Regions from separate parts of the Bacillus sp. DX3.1 genome, predicted to be linked through region 1. Evidence: a T-box and tRNA genes for the amino acid it is inferred to sense, from the RefSeq annotation. Region 1 holds a T-box; the other holds one or more tRNA genes.
What was found. The T-box of region 1 lies ahead of ileS (isoleucine--tRNA ligase). A T-box ahead of a tRNA ligase gene usually reads a tRNA of that ligase, here a tRNA-Ile.
Positions count from the first base shown of each region.

Region 1 (8,410 bases):
ATCAACTGGGCAAAGAACTTCTAAGCCATATTGTTTACCAACAAGGAAGTCATCTTCCCCGTGCCCAGGCGCTGTATGTACACACCCTGTACCAGCATCTGTTGTAACGTGCTCACCTAGCATAACAAGAGAATCACGGTCATAGAATGGATGTTGTGCTACAGTATATTCAAGATCGCTACCTTTTACTGTTTTCACAACTTCTGTGTTTTCCCACTCTAATGTTTTTGTAACTGTTTCAAATAATTCAGAAGCGATGATATATTTTTCATTGTTTACTTTTACAATGCTATACTCAAGCTCCGGATGAACAGAAATACCTAGGTTTGCTGGTAATGTCCAAGGTGTTGTTGTCCAAATGATAAATTTCTCGTCGCCTTCTAAAACGCCTTTTCCATCTTTTACAGGGAATGCTACGTAAATAGATGCAGACTTTTTATCTTGATATTCAATTTCTGCTTCAGCTAAAGCAGATTCACTTGTTGGAGACCAGTAAACAGGCTTTTGTCCTTTGTAAATATAACCCTTTTTCGCCATGTCACCAAACACTTTAATTTGCTGTGCTTCATACGCTGGCTCTAGTGTGATATAAGGACGATCCCAATCTGCACGTACACCAAGGCGTTTAAATTGCTCACGTTGACGGTTCACTTGTTCATATGCATATTCTGCACATAATTTACGGAACTCTGCAACTGTCATTTCTTTACGCTTTACCCCTTTATTTGTTAAAGCTTGCTCAATTGGTAAACCGTGTGTATCCCATCCTGGTACATATGGTGCAGAGTATCCAGTCATAGATTTGTAACGGACAATAAAATCTTTTAATACTTTATTTAACGCATGACCCATATGAATGTCACCATTTGCATATGGAGGACCATCATGTAATACAAATAAAGGACGACCTTTTGTATGTTCTTGTACTTTTTCATAAATATTCATTTCAGCCCATTTTTCTTGCATCGCAGGCTCACGTTTCGGTAAATTCCCACGCATTGGAAACTCTGTTTTTGGCATTAGTAATGTATCTTTGTACTCCATGCTCAATTCCTCCTTGAATGTATAAAAGAAAGACATTTTTTCTTAATAAATGGAATAAAAAAGAGACCTTCTCATCCCCAAAAAGGGACGAGAAAGTCTCCCGCGGTACCACCCTAGTAGACCATACATAAATGCACTGGTCCTCTTTACATTCTTAACGCGAATACACGCCTACGCTTACTTATTGTTCAGCGCGGAACTCCAGGGTGATATTCCATTCTCTCCTTATCCTGAGCTTACACCATCCTCAGTTCGCTATATAAGGTATGAAAAAAGTACTTATCCCTATCTTCGTTTTTCTTAATAAATATGTTGTCTAAAATTATATGTAATAATGAGAAAAACGTCAAGCTTACACTGTTTCTTCTTTCTTCAACAGTTCATCCACTTCGTCTTCTAATTCAATAAGCTTGTCCCAATCGTCATTGTTTAACATTTCAAGCTGTGCTTCTAACAGCATACGGAAACGAGTACGGAACACTTTCGCTTGTTTCTTCAACTCTTCAATGTCAAATGCAACTTTTCTTGATTTTACTAATGCTTCGTTAATGATACGATCTGCATTTTTTTCTGCCTCACGGACAATTAATTTTGCCTCTTTTTGTGCATTACGCTTTACTTCTTCTGCTGCTTCTTGTGCAACAACGATAGATTTATTCAATGTGTCTTCAATGTTAGAAAAATGATCTAACTTGCCTTCTTGCTGCGCAACTTTTTCTTCTAATGCTTTCTTCTCACGAATGACTAATTCATAATCTTTGATGATTTGATCAAGAAACTCATTAACTTGATCTTCATCATAGCCACGGAATCCGCGACCAAATTCTTTGTTATGAATATCTAATGGTGTTAACGGCACAAACGCCACCTCCAAATAGTTATCTAAATTTTCCTTTTTAATTATATCTTTTCTTCGACAAAATAAGAGATTTTCCTTCTAAAAAACCAATCATTTTAGTATACCATACAAAACTCTCCATTTGTCGCGTTTCGTTTTTCCCTCTACAGAAAATAATTTACTTCGGCCATATCCTCTAACTGAAAAAACATCCCCTGGGAAACATTCATAGGCAGTTTGTTCTATGACTTTCCAATTCACTTTCACAAGACCGTTTTTAATAAGCGGCTGTACTTTTTGCCGGGATATATGAAACATTTCAGCTAGTAAGACATCTAATCGGAGTGACGAAACAGTTCCAGATTGTTCTATCCATTCCTCTGGCAAACGCAATACTTGCTCTACTTGTACCGAACTCAGTGATACCTTCGTTTTTCCTATTGATTGTAAATTCATTTCAATATATGAAACAACTTCTTTTGCAACTACAATTTGGGCACGATCTTCTTGAAGCCAAATATCACCGCATTTTTCTCTTGTTAAACCAAGAGACATAAATGCGCCTAATATTTGCCTGTGTTCAAGCGTATAAAACTTGGAAGGATAGTCAATTTCTAATACTTCTATTTGAAATTCTTCTTCATCTAACTCAAGATAATTAGGATAAATAAGAGCTCTTTTTCTTTCCGCTTTTGGCGCAGCACCATAAAACTGCAAAGCAGCATCCCCCTGATTTCCAATCACCATAGTAGCAATTTGCTGCTGACGTGGATCAAGAAAATCAGTTAATTTTACTTGATGATACTCCTCAGCTGCTTGTTTCCATTCTAACACTTTATCAACAAAGACCTCTTCATCGGGTCTAAAATGCTCATAGATGCTCATTGGTTCAACCTCTTACTACAGGAAATACTGAAATAGGCTTACTAAACCACTTCTAGCTAATCGCAATACAATAATTGCAACGATTGGAGAAATATCCATTACACCAAATGGCGGGATAAACCTCCGGAATGGCTCTAAATATGGCTCGCAAATACGTGCAAGGAAATCACCAAATTTTGATTCTCTTGCTCCTGGAAACCAAGAGAGAAGAATATAGATAATAAGCGCGTAGGAGTAAAATTGTATTAAATAGAGCAATACTTGTAAAATCATTGTCATGGCGTATTACCACCTCTTTATATTTGTATCTTCCTCTTCACCGAACAACTCAGAAATCGCTCCAACAATATCCACAGTTTCAGGTGTACATATAAATGTTTTCGGCCCTAATTTTTGAATATCCCCGCCTATAGCGTATACAGTACCACTTAAAAAGTCAATGATGCGCAGCGCTTGATCTGTTGACATTCTTTGCAAATTAATAACAACAGCTCGTCTTCCCTTTAAATGATCCGCAATACCTTGCGCCTCTGAATATGTGCGCGGCTCTAACAAAACAACTTTAGAGGATTGCTTTGCCGTTTCAATGCTCACGATATTTTGCTTTGGCTGCACTTTTGTCAGTGGAATATCCTGCTGCTGAGGATCCTGTTGCTTTTTCATTTCTTCTTGCTCCTTTTCATAAGCTTCTCGCTCTTCCGGTGTGTCAAAAAAAAAGTATTTTACTTTTGACCAACTCATAATAATATTCTCCTTCCTTCTACGCTTTTCCTACTAAAATCGTTCCCAAACGAATATATGTAGCACCCTCTTCAATTGCAATCGTATAGTCATTTGACATCCCCATTGATAACTCTTTACACGGAGCGTATGACAATTGTAGTTCTTGCACTTGTTTTTGTAACCTGCGCAATGTTTGAAAACAACGACGAATCTCTTCATCTTCATCTGAAAATGGTGCCATCGTCATCAATCCAACAACTTCAATCTTATCAAACTCTTGCAACGCACGAATAAACGCAATCGTTTCCTCTACCAGTAATCCTTGCTTTGATTCTTCAGAAGACGTTTTAACTTGCACAAAACATCGAACTGTTTTTGTAGCACGTTTTTGGATTTCTTTTGCAAGTGAAAGGCGATCTAATGAATGCAAATAATCAATTTCATTTATGACTTCCTTTACTTTTCTCGTTTGTAATGAACCAATGAAATGCCAATTTACGTTTGAACCAAAATGTTCATATTTTGGTATAAAACCTTCATTACGATTCTCACCTAAATCAGTAAGTCCAGCCTCTATTACTTCGTTTGTTTTTTCGATTCCTACTGTTTTCGTTACAGCAACGAGCTTAATCTCTTTTAGCGAACGATTTGCTCGTTCGCATGCTTTTTTAATCTCTTCTTGTACAATTGCTAAACTCTCTTGTACTGCCACTGTTTTCAATCCTCCTTAAAGCCTATGAAACTCAACATTCTTCCCGTTTTTCCTTGATCACGGCGATGCGAGAAAAACAATTGTTCTTCACAGCTTGTACAAAGAGACGACATCACAATATGTTCTTCTCTTACGCCAGCTTGTATACATAATAAGCGATTGATTTCTTTTAAATCAATTGCATATTGTCCGTCTGAAATCACTTTATATGGAACAGGTCCATTTAGTGCTCGTTTTGCTGCTGATAACACACGATCATCAACAACATAACAGCACGACCCAATAGCTGGTCCAATTGCAACATGAATCTCATGAATTGGTACTCCTTCTTCCTTCCACTTTTGAATCATTTCTCCCGCAATTTCTTTGACAGTTCCTTTCCATCCAGCGTGTGCAAGGCCTATCATTCCATGTGAGGGTGCGTAGAAATAAAGTGGAACACAATCAGCATAACAAGATGTTAAACACACATCTTTATCAGTCGTATAAATACCATCCGTATTTGGAATACCATCTTCATATAAGAAGATTCCTCGCCCTTTTTCTTGCTGTCCAACTTTTTCAACGTAATGATCATGAACTTGTTCTGAACAAATCCAACTTTCTAATGGTTTCTGTAACTTGTCTGCTAAAATACGTCTATTTTCATGAACATTCGCCATGTTATCATTTACATGTAATCCCAAGTTCATCGCATGAAAAGCACCTGTACTTATCCCGCCTTCTTTTGTCGTAAATCCAGCAGTAATGTTTCCAAGCTCTTTCCATGCTTGTAAATTCAATATACCGTCCTCATATATAAATGGTTCTCTCATAAAGCGGCTCCTTATAATAAAATAACATAAAAAGTATGGTACTTCCTGTCTATTTTACCATACTTTTATTTTTCCATAATGGCAACATTAAAAAAAGAAGAATTTGTAATATTTTTTAAGAAATTGTCGGTGTTTGTATTGGTTCTGTTACAGAATTGACATGATCTGCACGAACTAAGATAACATCTTCGCCAATTTTTAAAATTTGTTTCCATGGAATGACAAATTCCGCTTCTTTTCCAAATATACCTAACATACGAGCTTGCTTTGAAATGATGATCGCTTGTATTCTCCCTGTTTGCATATCAATATCAATATCACCAATATTCCCAAGTTTTTTTCCATCCGATACATTCACAACATCCTTCATTTGAAACTCTGAAATCCGTATCATTGCCATTCCCTCCTTTAAAGCCATTATATGAACACCCCATCTTCTCTATGAACGGAATGTGATTTGTTCATTATAAAAGATCTCATCATGAATGATGAGATCTTATCCTTGAATTGTTTTATTCATTTGTTTAATTGCTGATTTTTCAAGACGGGATACTTGCGCTTGAGAAATGCCGATTTCCTCAGCAACTTCCATTTGTGTCTTTCCTTGAAAGAACCGTTTACGAATAATCATTTTTTCTCGTTCATTTAATCGCTTCATTCCCTCTTTCAACGCCAATTCTTCCACCCATTGCTCGTCCCTTTGTTTATCATCGCTTAACTGATCCATCACAAAAATAGGATCTCCCCCATCATTATAAATAGGTTCAAATAACGAAACTGGGTCTTGAATGGCATCAAGAGCAAACACAATTTCTTCATGTGTAACTTCAAGCACTTTTGCAATATCCATTGCCGTTGGTTCCTTCGAATTTTCAGCGATAAGCTTTTCTCGTACTTGCAATGCTTTATACGCAATATCTCGCAAAGAACGAGAGACGCGAATTGGATTGTTATCACGCAAATATCTTCGAATTTCTCCAATAATCATCGGCACAGCATATGTTGAAAATTTGACATTTTGGCTTAAGTCAAAGTTATCAATGGATTTCATAAGTCCAATGCAGCCAACTTGAAATAAATCATCAACAAACTCCCCTCTGTTGTTAAATCTTTGGATGACGCTCAGTACAAGACGTAAGTTTCCATTTACTAATTTCTCTCTTGCGCTTATCTCTCCACTTTGCATTTCTCGAAATAATTTACGCATCTCTTCGTTTTTTAGTACTGGAAGTTTAGCTGTATCAACACCGCAAATTTCTACTTTGTTTCTCGTCAAAGTGTTCCCTCCTATCGGGAGTTGCTGTACAGTGTAAAGTATCTCCTTTGGAGGGAATTTTATGCATACGGCTTTTCTACTCTGCAAACAAACACATCTATGCACACTTTGTAAAAAAAATACAACAAAACCAATCGGTATTCCGATTGGTTTCATTCACCCTCATTACAAAAATACGATTTCTAAAAGACTCACTTTCTCCATTATTACCAGACGGATATCCCTAAAAACAGTCACATACTACATGTATATTTTATTACGCATTCGTGCAGATCATACTAACCAATGGAATACTTACTTTATCCCGCTATTTGCGGGCAGTAATACCCCCACCTCACAGTTCAGCAAAAAGCAAAGAAGTTAGGTGGGGAGATAAACTGCCCGTAAAAGCCCGATTCGTGAGGGCTAATGATCAGTGGAGGATGAAAGTTTCACTTTATACCATTTTATTAAATTCTTTCCGAAGCCTTTTTATAATTCGTTTTTCCAGACGCGAAATATAAGACTGTGAAATTCCTAACATATCTGCCACGTCTTTTTGTGTTTTCTCTTCTCCCCCAGCGAGCCCAAAGCGCAGCTCCATAATTTGTTTTTCACGGTCATTTAATTGATGTAGTGCTTTCATGAGAAGATGTCGATCTACCGTGGCCTCTAAGTCTTTTGTAATAATATCTTCATCAGTCCCAAGAACATCGGATAGTAACAGTTCATTTCCATCCCAATCAATATTTAACGGTTCATCGAATGACACTTCAGAACGATTTTTATTATTTCGACGTAAATGCATTAAAATTTCATTTTCTATACAACGTGATGCATAGGTTGCTAACTTTATTTTCTTTTCAGGATTAAACGTATTAACTGCCTTAATGAGGCCAATCGTACCAATACTAATCAAATCCTCAATATTAATTCCTGTATTTTCAAATTTACGAGCTATATACACCACAAGACGCAAGTTTCGCTCTATTAATAATGACCGTGCTGCTTGATCTCCTTTTGGTAGTTTATTTAAAAGAACCTCTTCTTCCTCTTTCGTCAAAGGCGGTGGTAATGCCTCACTTCCACCAATGTAATAAATTTCATCGGTCTTAATTCCTAACTTCAGCAATACTTTATACCAAAGATAAATAAAATAAAATTTCAGTTTTAACATACTCTCCCACCTCTCATTATTAAGCAATTGTTACTTTTTGTGATATCAACATTTTTGGGTGTATGATGCATTGATATTCTCCGTTTGCAGACAATTGCTGTGTATTTAATCCGATTAATACTTTACTTACAATCATATCGCTGCCTTCATGATGAATTTGAACGCTATCCGGCTTAATCGCCCATAAAAATTGATGATCCACCCCTACGGCCCGGAATGGGATTAAGCGCAGCCTGGTTGCCCACCCTGAATCCGTTTCTGGAATTTGTGGAATCTCTGTTTTTACATAAATTTGTTCTGTTAACCATTTTGGTAAACAATGCTCTAATGATGAAACATGCATAATCATAACAGGTGTTTTCGTTAAAGGATCATGAAGTTGATTTCCACTATCAATCAATCCATCTAGTTCAATTTCATTTTCAGCTAGTTTAATATTCACTTTTACAATTTGTTCATAATGAATTTTTGTCACTTCAACATTTGCAATGCGTTTTTTTGAAAAGTAGTAGATAATTGGAAATCCAAAGATAACAAAAATCCAGCTCACCGAATCACCATAGGAAATTGATTTTGTAGAAATAAGCCCATTTACCATCTCATTTGTTTGAAGAAAAAAATGAGTTCCAATTAATCCGCCACCTACCATAAATGTCACAAAATAAAAGGTGAAGACCGTTTGTATATAATCTCGAAAAGTAGTAAACCCAAATGCCGCATACACGATGAGTAATGAATACAGCAGTTTCATGATTGGATGTGTCATAGTAGCTGCCAAAGGTGTAAAGGCAAAGATAACAATTGTTGAACCAATACATGCCCCCAGTACAAGCCTCCATCTTTTGACCTTCTTTTTTAATACAGTTGCAGTTAGTAAAAGTAAAAGAAAATCAATACAGAGGTTTAACAACCAAACAATGTCGGCGTAAACAACCAAACAGTTCACCTCTTTTTATAAGTT
Region 1 is NZ_CP128153.1:3,625,133-3,633,542, forward strand. Features, by position in the region: gene ileS (isoleucine--tRNA ligase) at 1-1,044, opposite strand, end outside; T-box leader at 1,125-1,345, opposite strand; gene divIVA (septum site-determining protein DivIVA) at 1,397-1,903, opposite strand; gene QRE67_RS17985 (YlmH family RNA-binding protein) at 1,994-2,767, opposite strand; gene QRE67_RS17990 (YggT family protein) at 2,783-3,046, opposite strand; gene QRE67_RS17995 (cell division protein SepF) at 3,053-3,508, opposite strand; gene QRE67_RS18000 (YggS family pyridoxal phosphate-dependent enzyme) at 3,528-4,202, opposite strand; gene pgeF (peptidoglycan editing factor PgeF) at 4,208-5,017, opposite strand; gene QRE67_RS18010 (YlmC/YmxH family sporulation protein) at 5,133-5,411, opposite strand; gene sigG (RNA polymerase sporulation sigma factor SigG) at 5,514-6,293, opposite strand; gene sigE (RNA polymerase sporulation sigma factor SigE) at 6,730-7,449, opposite strand; gene spoIIGA (sigma-E processing peptidase SpoIIGA) at 7,469-8,386, opposite strand.

Region 2 (8,410 bases), 360 kb from region 1:
GTTTGTGAACTTATTTATTTTTGCTTGGGCAGCTTTTGTATTTGGCGTCGAACAAGCAATGTATTCCGTTATGACGTACTATATCGCATTTAAAACAATTGATACCGTCATTCAAGGATTAGATGAGACAAAAGCAGTCATGATTGTATCGGATCATTATGAAGACGTATCGAATGCCATTTTACATCGCCTTGGTCGTGGGACAACAAAGCTTGTTGCTAAAGGTGGTTATACGGACAACGAGAAGGAAGTTATTTATGCAGTTGTTACGCGTCTTGAAGTAACAAAATTAAAGGCAATTGTTCATGAAATTGATGAAAATGCCTTTATTACGATTATGAATACACAAGAGACAAATGGTGGGAAATTTAAATCAGCAATTCACTAAAAAGTACGTGTTCAAAAAGGAGGATAAAGAGAGCTGAGCAGTTCGAGGCGCGGAAGCCAGGAGGATACAGAGTGTAGATTGAACTACATGAGTACCGAAGTGGCGACGCAACGAAGAAATGCGATAGCTATCTTTACTGGAGTTTTTGAACATTCTCTAAAAGCAGAGAGATTTTCTCTGCTTTTTGTTATAATAATAAGGTTGCTTAAAGTGCTTGTTCAAAAAGGAGGATAAAGAGAGCCGAGCAGTTTGAGGCGCGGAAGCCAGGAGGATACGGAGTGTAGATTGAACTACATGAGTACCGAAGTGGCGACGCAACGAAGAAATGCGATAGCTATCTTTACTGGAGTTTTTGAACATCTACTTAAAATAAAGGATAAATTTTAGGGCAGATTGGTTTACAACTCGTGATAAGCTATACTATAATTCAAATAGAAGTAAATCGGAATCATTCTGAATTAAAATAGGTGAGATGCTATGAATAATATATTAGAAATTGAAGGATTGACATTTCGGTATGAAGAACGAAATGTATTAGAGGACATTAAGTTACAAGTTCCCAAGGGAGCTTTTTTAGGTTTAGTTGGGCCGAATGGGTCTGGGAAATCGACGTTATTGAAATGCATATTAGGTGTTTTAAAGCCGAAGAAAGGAAGTATTCGGTTATTTGACATTGATAGTAAGAAGTTTAAAGAGTGGAATAAAATTGGCTACGTGTCTCAAAAGGCGAACAGTTTTAACTCCGGTTTTCCCGCTACTGTGTTTGAAGTTGTTTCAATGGGGCTTGTTTCAAAAAAAGGACTGTTTCGATTCTTAACAAAAGAGGATAAGGCGAAAGTAGCAAAATCGATTGCTGATGTAGGAATGAGCGAGTTTCAAAATCGAAATATTGGGGAGTTATCCGGCGGACAGCAACAACGCGTATTTATTGCACGTGCACTTGTAAGCAATCCGGAATTGCTCATTTTGGACGAGCCTACAGTCGGCATTGATGTGAAGAATGTGGAAAGCTTTTATGAAATGCTAGAAGGTTTAAATAAACATCTCGGTATTACCCTCATTCTTGTTACCCATGATATGGGAGCTGTGACGGAGAAAGTGACACATGTTGCGTGTTTAAATCAGCACTTACATTTTCATGGGAATGTAGAGAAGTTTCGAGAGTTAGAAGATGCGGAAATGTCGCTTTTATATGGACATCATGTTCATCGTTTAGAGCATGATCATGAGCATCACGGAGGGATACGATGATACAGGATTTTTTGCAATATGATTTTTTACGAAATTCTTTATATGCTGGTATTTTAATTGGATTGGTTGCTCCGTTGCTTGGTGTGTTTGTTGTGATTCGTCGTTTATCGCTTATCGCGGATGCGTTAAGTCATGTTACGCTATCAGGGATTGCAGCGAGTTTATTACTGGAAAAAACGGTTTTTACAGCAGGATTTTTGAATCCTTTATATATGGGAATGGTCTTTTCGATTGGTGGTGCCTTGCTGATTGAAAAGCTGCGCACTGTCTATAAGCATTATCAAGAATTGGCAATTCCGATTATATTATCAGCAGGTATTGGGATTGGTGTTATTTTTATCTCACTTGCGAACGGGTTTAATACAGACTTATTTAGTTATTTATTTGGTAGTGTAAGTGCTGTAACGAGCAGTGATTTAATCATTATCGGTATTGTGGCAATCGCAGTCATTGCAACAATTATTTTATTATATAAAGAGCTGTTCTTATTATCGTTTGACGAAGAATATGCTGTAGCAACAGGTCTTCGTGCAAAGTGGATTCACTTTATTTTTATTATTTTAGTTGCGCTTGTCATTGCGGTATCGATGCGTGTTGTTGGAATTCTTCTCGTATCATCCTTAATGACATTACCGGTTGCAGCAAGTATTCGCATTGCAAAAGGCTTTAAACAAACGATTTTCTATTCCATTATATTTGGTGAAATTGCTGTAATAGGTGGCATGTTCGCTTCTTATCAGCTCGATTTAGCTCCAGGTGGTACAATTGTTATGTTAGCGGTTCTTATTTTAATCGGTGCAATCTTATGGAAGAAGAAAAAAACTGCATAAAGTAGGGATAGTTATGAATCTGACACAAGCTTTAGGCCTTATGAAAGAGAAAGGCTATAAACACACTGGAAAAAGGGAAGAAATGTTACGTTTATTTGCGGCTCACAATCGATATTTAACTGCAAAGGACGTTTTAGAACACATGAAGGATGATTATCCAGGATTAAGTTTTGATACAATCTATCGAAATCTAACTGTATTTGCTGAAATTGGTGTGCTAGAACAAACGGAGCTAAAGGGAGAGAAACATTTTCGCTTTACATGTTCTGTTATGGAACATCACCATCACTTCATTTGTTTAGATTGCGGTGGTACGAAAGAAATTACATCATGTCCAATGGAGTTTATGAATAAAGACTTTACGGGCTATGAAGTAACAGGACATAAGTTTGAGATATATGGACGTTGTCCGAAATGTGCAAAATAAAAAGCTTGTCAGTTTAATAACTGACAAGCTTTTTATTATTTTTCTTGTTTTTCTTTTTCAAGATTTGCAGCCATTTCTGCAGCGATGACATCGATTTCTTTTTTCAGTTCTTCTACCATTGTTTCTTCTGGTACTTTTCGAACAACTTTCCCTTTACGGAATAATAGACCTTCTCCGCGCGCGCCTGCGATACCGATGTCAGCTTCACGAGCTTCACCAGGTCCGTTTACAGCGCAGCCAAGTACAGCAACTTTAATTGGTACTTTAAGTGTGGAGATGTATTCCTCGACTTCATTTGCAATGCTAATAAGGTCAATTTCAATACGACCGCAAGTTGGGCAAGAAATTAGTGTAGCGGCATTAGATGCAAGGCCGAATGATTTTAATAGTTCGCGTGCTACTTTTACTTCTTCAACGGGATCAGCGCTTAATGAAATGCGTAGTGTGTTCCCGATACCTTTACTTAAAATGGCCCCAAGACCAGCGGCACTCTTTACTGTTCCTGCAAATAGTGTTCCGGATTCTGTAATACCTAGGTGCAGAGGATAATTGAAAGCACGTGCTGCTTTTTCATATGCTTCAATCGCTAAATTTACATCGGATGCTTTCATTGATACGATAATATCATGAAAATCTAAGTCCTCTAAAATTTTAATGTGATGTAATGCACTTTCTACCATGCCATCAGCTGTTGGATATCCATATTTTTCTAAAATATGACGCTCTAATGAACCAGCATTTACGCCGATACGAATCGGAATGCCGCGTTCTTTTGCTGCATTTACAACCGCTTCAACTTTATGGCGGCGTCCAATATTACCTGGGTTAATACGTACTTTATCAATACCGCCTTCAATTGCCTTTAATGCTAGGCGATAATCAAAGTGAATATCAGCAACAAGCGGGATATTAATTTGTTTTTTAATATCAGCAATTGCATTTGCTGCGCGTTCGTCTGGAACGGCTACGCGGACAACTTGACAACCGGCTTCTTCTAAACGTTTAATTTCAGCAACTGTTGCTTCTACATCATGCGTTTTTGTTGTTGTCATACTTTGTATAATTAATTCATTATTACCGCCAATTGTTAAATTGCCGACTTTAACAGGACGTGTTTTTGTACGATGAGTCATTTCATTCACGAATAGATCGCTCTCCTTATAAAAGAAGTTTCTTATTTTACAGCCTAATATCGAGTATATTGTATGTGATATAAGACAATTAAAACCCAATTGCTCGGTTTCACTTTTACTATTGTATCAGCGGTTTTATACAATTGACAAGGATTATGTGATTGTTCATTAATATAATGGGAATTTGTAAGATTTCCCAATCTGTATTTTAGTAGCAGACGTATTTTTATTTAACTGTTTAAAATCATCGATTACTTTTTCAATAGAAGGAACTTTTTTCTTATTAATTGCTTCTGTAACTGATAAAACGGTATCACCTGTTTTTACTTCAATCATTTTATAGGATGTATCTATCTCTTTTTTTGAAGTTTCTTTTTCTTTTTTTACTGGTTGAGCTGCAGTCGTTTTTTTGTATGTATTTAACATCGGTAAGGTACCAATTTTTATATCATAATAAAAAACGTAACCAAGAACTAACACAAATAAAAGCATACCAAGTCGCCTCATATTTCTCACTCCTTTGTTGAGAAATATATGCTTGTCCAAAAAAAAAATGCCAAAATGGCATTTTTTTATAGTTCAGCTTTTTCTTTTGGTTTTGGTATTTCTTTGATTATTAAATAAAGGACGGTTAGAATAACAGCGGTGTAAATAAAGAGTGTTCCTAGTACATTTATTTTTAATAAGTCCATAATCATAAAGAAGACGGTTGGAATTGTATAGCTGTAAGCAGTTAATGTCCAAGTTTGCTTATAAGATAATTTACGTTGATCACTCATCGCAGAGCCGAAAAACGCTAATAATGTAACTCCAAGGAAAGATATGAATAATTGGAAGAGATAGATCAATGCTCCTATAACGAATATAAGAATTGGATAGATACTATCCACAAAAGAAACAATGTCCTGAACATCTTTTTTCTCAAAAGTAATGCCTCCCAATTCGTCATAAGAATAAGTTTGTGTTTGGATATTATTATTAGTTACAACCTTATTTTTCAAAATGAATATTCCTTGTTGATTGGTATATTCATTCGTATCCGTTGCTTTAGGATCAAATACGAAAATGAAGTTTCCATCTTCTTTTACAATGGGTTTGTCAATATCTGCTTGTAGCTCACCATTCACAACTTTAAAATCAGGAATGTCTTTTTCAATCGCTCGATTCACAACATTAAAAAGATCTTGAATAGCACTTCCAGTTGATAGAGTCTGTGGTACGGCAGCGATTAAGCACAGTAACATTATGTAAAGAATCGTTTTCCCGATTTTTTGAAAACGAAAAAGCGCCATATCTTTTGGCGAATATAAGCTTTTAAATAGTTGTGTAAATATGGACATACATTCACTTCCTTTGTTGTGTATTATGCACTAATGTATAAAATCATTGTAACTTACGTATCTAAGGAATCACAAGCTATATCATGTCTGGTATACAGTGGAACTTTCATTTATCCCGCATTAACGGGCAGTTTGTCCCCCACTGATCAAAGTTTGACTTTATGTGGAGCTTAGATCCAAGTGTCCGTTCGTGAAAGATGAAAATACGATTGACACTTTTCTTTTTTATATGGTAAATTTATCTTACATTTCTTATCCATATACTTCGCAGTAGCTTAGTGATAGAGCTATCGGCTGTTAAACAGGGAGTGGTCGTAGGTTCGAGTTCTACCTGTGGAGTTGTTGCGGTGTAACGCAGCTGATTAGAGTGTTGAGAATTTAGGTTCAATTACTCTATACATATTTCTTGGACCCTTAGCTCAGCTGGTTAGAGCAGACGGCTCATAACCGTCCGGTCGTAGGTTCGAGTCCTACAGGGTCCATGTCCATTTCAAATTTTTATGACATAGGTAATAAGCTTCCTTGTAGAAGGAAGCTTTTTTTACGAAATGTTTGAGCATTTTGTTTGAAAAGAAATGGAAAATTTGCTACGTTAATGATAGCAAGGCAACATGATTTAATTTGTTTTCACTCCATCATAATTGGGGTAAAATGAATTCGTATGCCAAGTCATTTTTCGGCAATACATATAAATGGGAGGAATGTAACAATGGCAAAACATGAATTACCAAATTTACCTTATGCGTATGATGCTTTAGAACCTCACTTCGACAAAGAAACGATGAACATCCATCATACAAAACATCACAATACTTACGTAACAAACTTAAACGCTGCATTAGAAGGTCATGAAGAATTAGCTGGCAAAAGCGTAGAAGAATTAGTTACAAATTTAAACGAAGTGCCTGAAGCAATTCGTACAGCAGTACGCAACAATGGTGGCGGACATGCAAACCACTCTTTCTTCTGGACAATCTTATCACCTAACGGTGGTGGACAACCAGTAGGTGAACTTGCATCTGCAATTGAAGCGAAATTTGGTAGCTTTGATGCATTCAAAGCAGAATTCGCTAAAGCTGGCGCAACTCGCTTCGGCTCTGGTTGGGCTTGGCTTGTAGTAAACAACGGTGAATTAGAAGTAACTAGCACACCAAACCAAGATTCACCTTTAACAGAAGGTAAAGCTCTAGTTGTAGGTTTAGATGTTTGGGAACATGCTTACTACTTACATTACCAAAACCGTCGTCCTGACTACATCGGTGCATTCTGGAACGTTGTAGACTGGAACGCAGCTGAAAAACGTTACCAAGACGCTAAATAATATCGCTTTATAATTTTTTAAAACGAATATTAAAAAAGCTAGGAGGCATTTTCTCCTAGCTTTTTTGTTTACTTTCTTTTACATAATTGTGTTCGTCTTTGGAAGAATAGAACATGAAGTAAAGGAGAGTTAGCTATGAAGTGGAAACATGTAATTGGCGATGTTGAGGTGAATCGTGATTTAGTATTGTTACTTGTTATGGGGGGATTATACACGTTAGCAATTTCCTTATCCAATACGTTTGTTAACATTTATTTATGGAAGCAAACGCAAAACTATTTGAATATTGGATTGTACAATTTGGCAAGTGTTGTAATGCAGCCGTTAACATTTCTCCTTGCAGGAAAATTGGCAAAACGGATTGATCGTGCAATTTTACTGCGAATCGGTGTAGGAACATTAGCCGCTTTTTTTATTGTTGTTTTACTAACTGGAACACATGCCTCGCAATATATTTTATTAATTGGCAGTCTTCTTGGAATTGGATATGGTTTTTATTGGCTTGCATTTAATTTGCTTACATTTGAAATTACTGAGCCCGAAACACGTGATTTTTTTAATGGTTTTCTCGGTCTACTGACATCCTTTTCTGGAATGATTGGGCCGATTGCAGCGGGATATATGATTTCGCGTATGGATAAGTGGAGTGGCTATACCGTTGTGTTTGTTCTTTCATTAACCTTATTTACAATTGCCATTGTCATAAGCTTTTTTTTATCAAAAAGAGAATGTGAAGGGCGCTATGAAATTGTTCAAGTGTTAAAGGAGCGAAAGCACGATAAAAACTGGGGGAGAATTACACTTGCTCACTTTTTTCAAGGCTTAAGAGAAGGAACTTTCATCTTTGTTATTTCCGTATACGTCTATTTAGCATCAGGAAGTGAGTTTGCTTTAGGAAAGTATAGCTTAGTTAATTCAGCTGTATCGTTTGTATGCTACTATTTGGTTGCTCGTATGTTAAAAAAGGAATGGAGAAAAAAAGCGATTTTGCTGGGCGGAATTATTTTATACGCCGTTGTATTTTTAGTTGTTTTTCAAGTTACATATGTAAAATTGCTCATTTACGCAGCATGTATCGCAATTGCTTATCCAATTCTACTCGTTCCATATGGATCCATGACATATGATGTGATTGGAAGAGCGAAGCAGGCAAAAGAGTGGCGTGTCGAGTATATTGTTGTTCGTGAACTATGGTTAAATGGAGGAAGAATATGCTCGGTTTTAAGTTTTTTATGTGCAGTATCATTTTTTCCGCCAGAAAAAAGTTTGCCGGTTTTATTATGTATTCTCGGAGTTGGACATTTCCTCATTTATTTTGCAGTTAGAAATGTCAAATATGGGGATCAAAACAGGAATGGAACAAGTATTCCAGCCCCTGAAACAACACTAAATCATACCGAACGAGAAGGTTAACTTCCCTGCAATTTTATGCTAGAATAAAAGGACATGTAAAACAGTAGTGAGGACACCTGTAATAAGGTGTCCCTTTCATATTACATAGCTGTTGGTAGAGGGGGGTTCGTATGAGTAAGAAAAAGAAAAAAAAGAAGACCCACGTTCCGTTTAGGCTAAACGTGTTGTTTTTGTGTGTGTTTTTAATGTTCTCAGCGATTATTGTAAAGCTAGGAATGGTACAAATTGTACATGGTGAAGATTATAAAAATGAGGTTGAGCGAAAGGAAAACTTAACGGTAAGTAACCCGGTCCCGCGTGGGAAAAT
Region 2 is NZ_CP128153.1:3,985,425-3,993,834, reverse strand. Features, by position in the region: gene QRE67_RS20030 (YitT family protein) at 1-388, shown strand, start outside; gene QRE67_RS20025 (metal ABC transporter ATP-binding protein) at 866-1,639, shown strand; gene QRE67_RS20020 (metal ABC transporter permease) at 1,636-2,469, shown strand; gene QRE67_RS20015 (Fur family transcriptional regulator) at 2,483-2,896, shown strand; gene ispG (flavodoxin-dependent (E)-4-hydroxy-3-methylbut-2-enyl-diphosphate synthase) at 2,932-4,029, opposite strand; gene yqfZ (protein YqfZ) at 4,198-4,536, opposite strand; gene QRE67_RS20000 (DUF1189 domain-containing protein) at 4,602-5,369, opposite strand; tRNA gene QRE67_RS19995 (tRNA-Ile) at 5,778-5,851, shown strand; gene sodA (superoxide dismutase [Mn]) at 6,079-6,690, shown strand; gene QRE67_RS19985 (MFS transporter) at 6,826-8,103, shown strand; gene QRE67_RS19980 (peptidoglycan D,D-transpeptidase FtsI family protein) at 8,214-8,410, shown strand, end outside.
Region 2: it has a tRNA-Ile gene. The T-box ahead of ileS (isoleucine--tRNA ligase) is inferred to sense a tRNA for this amino acid. The anticodon was not compared.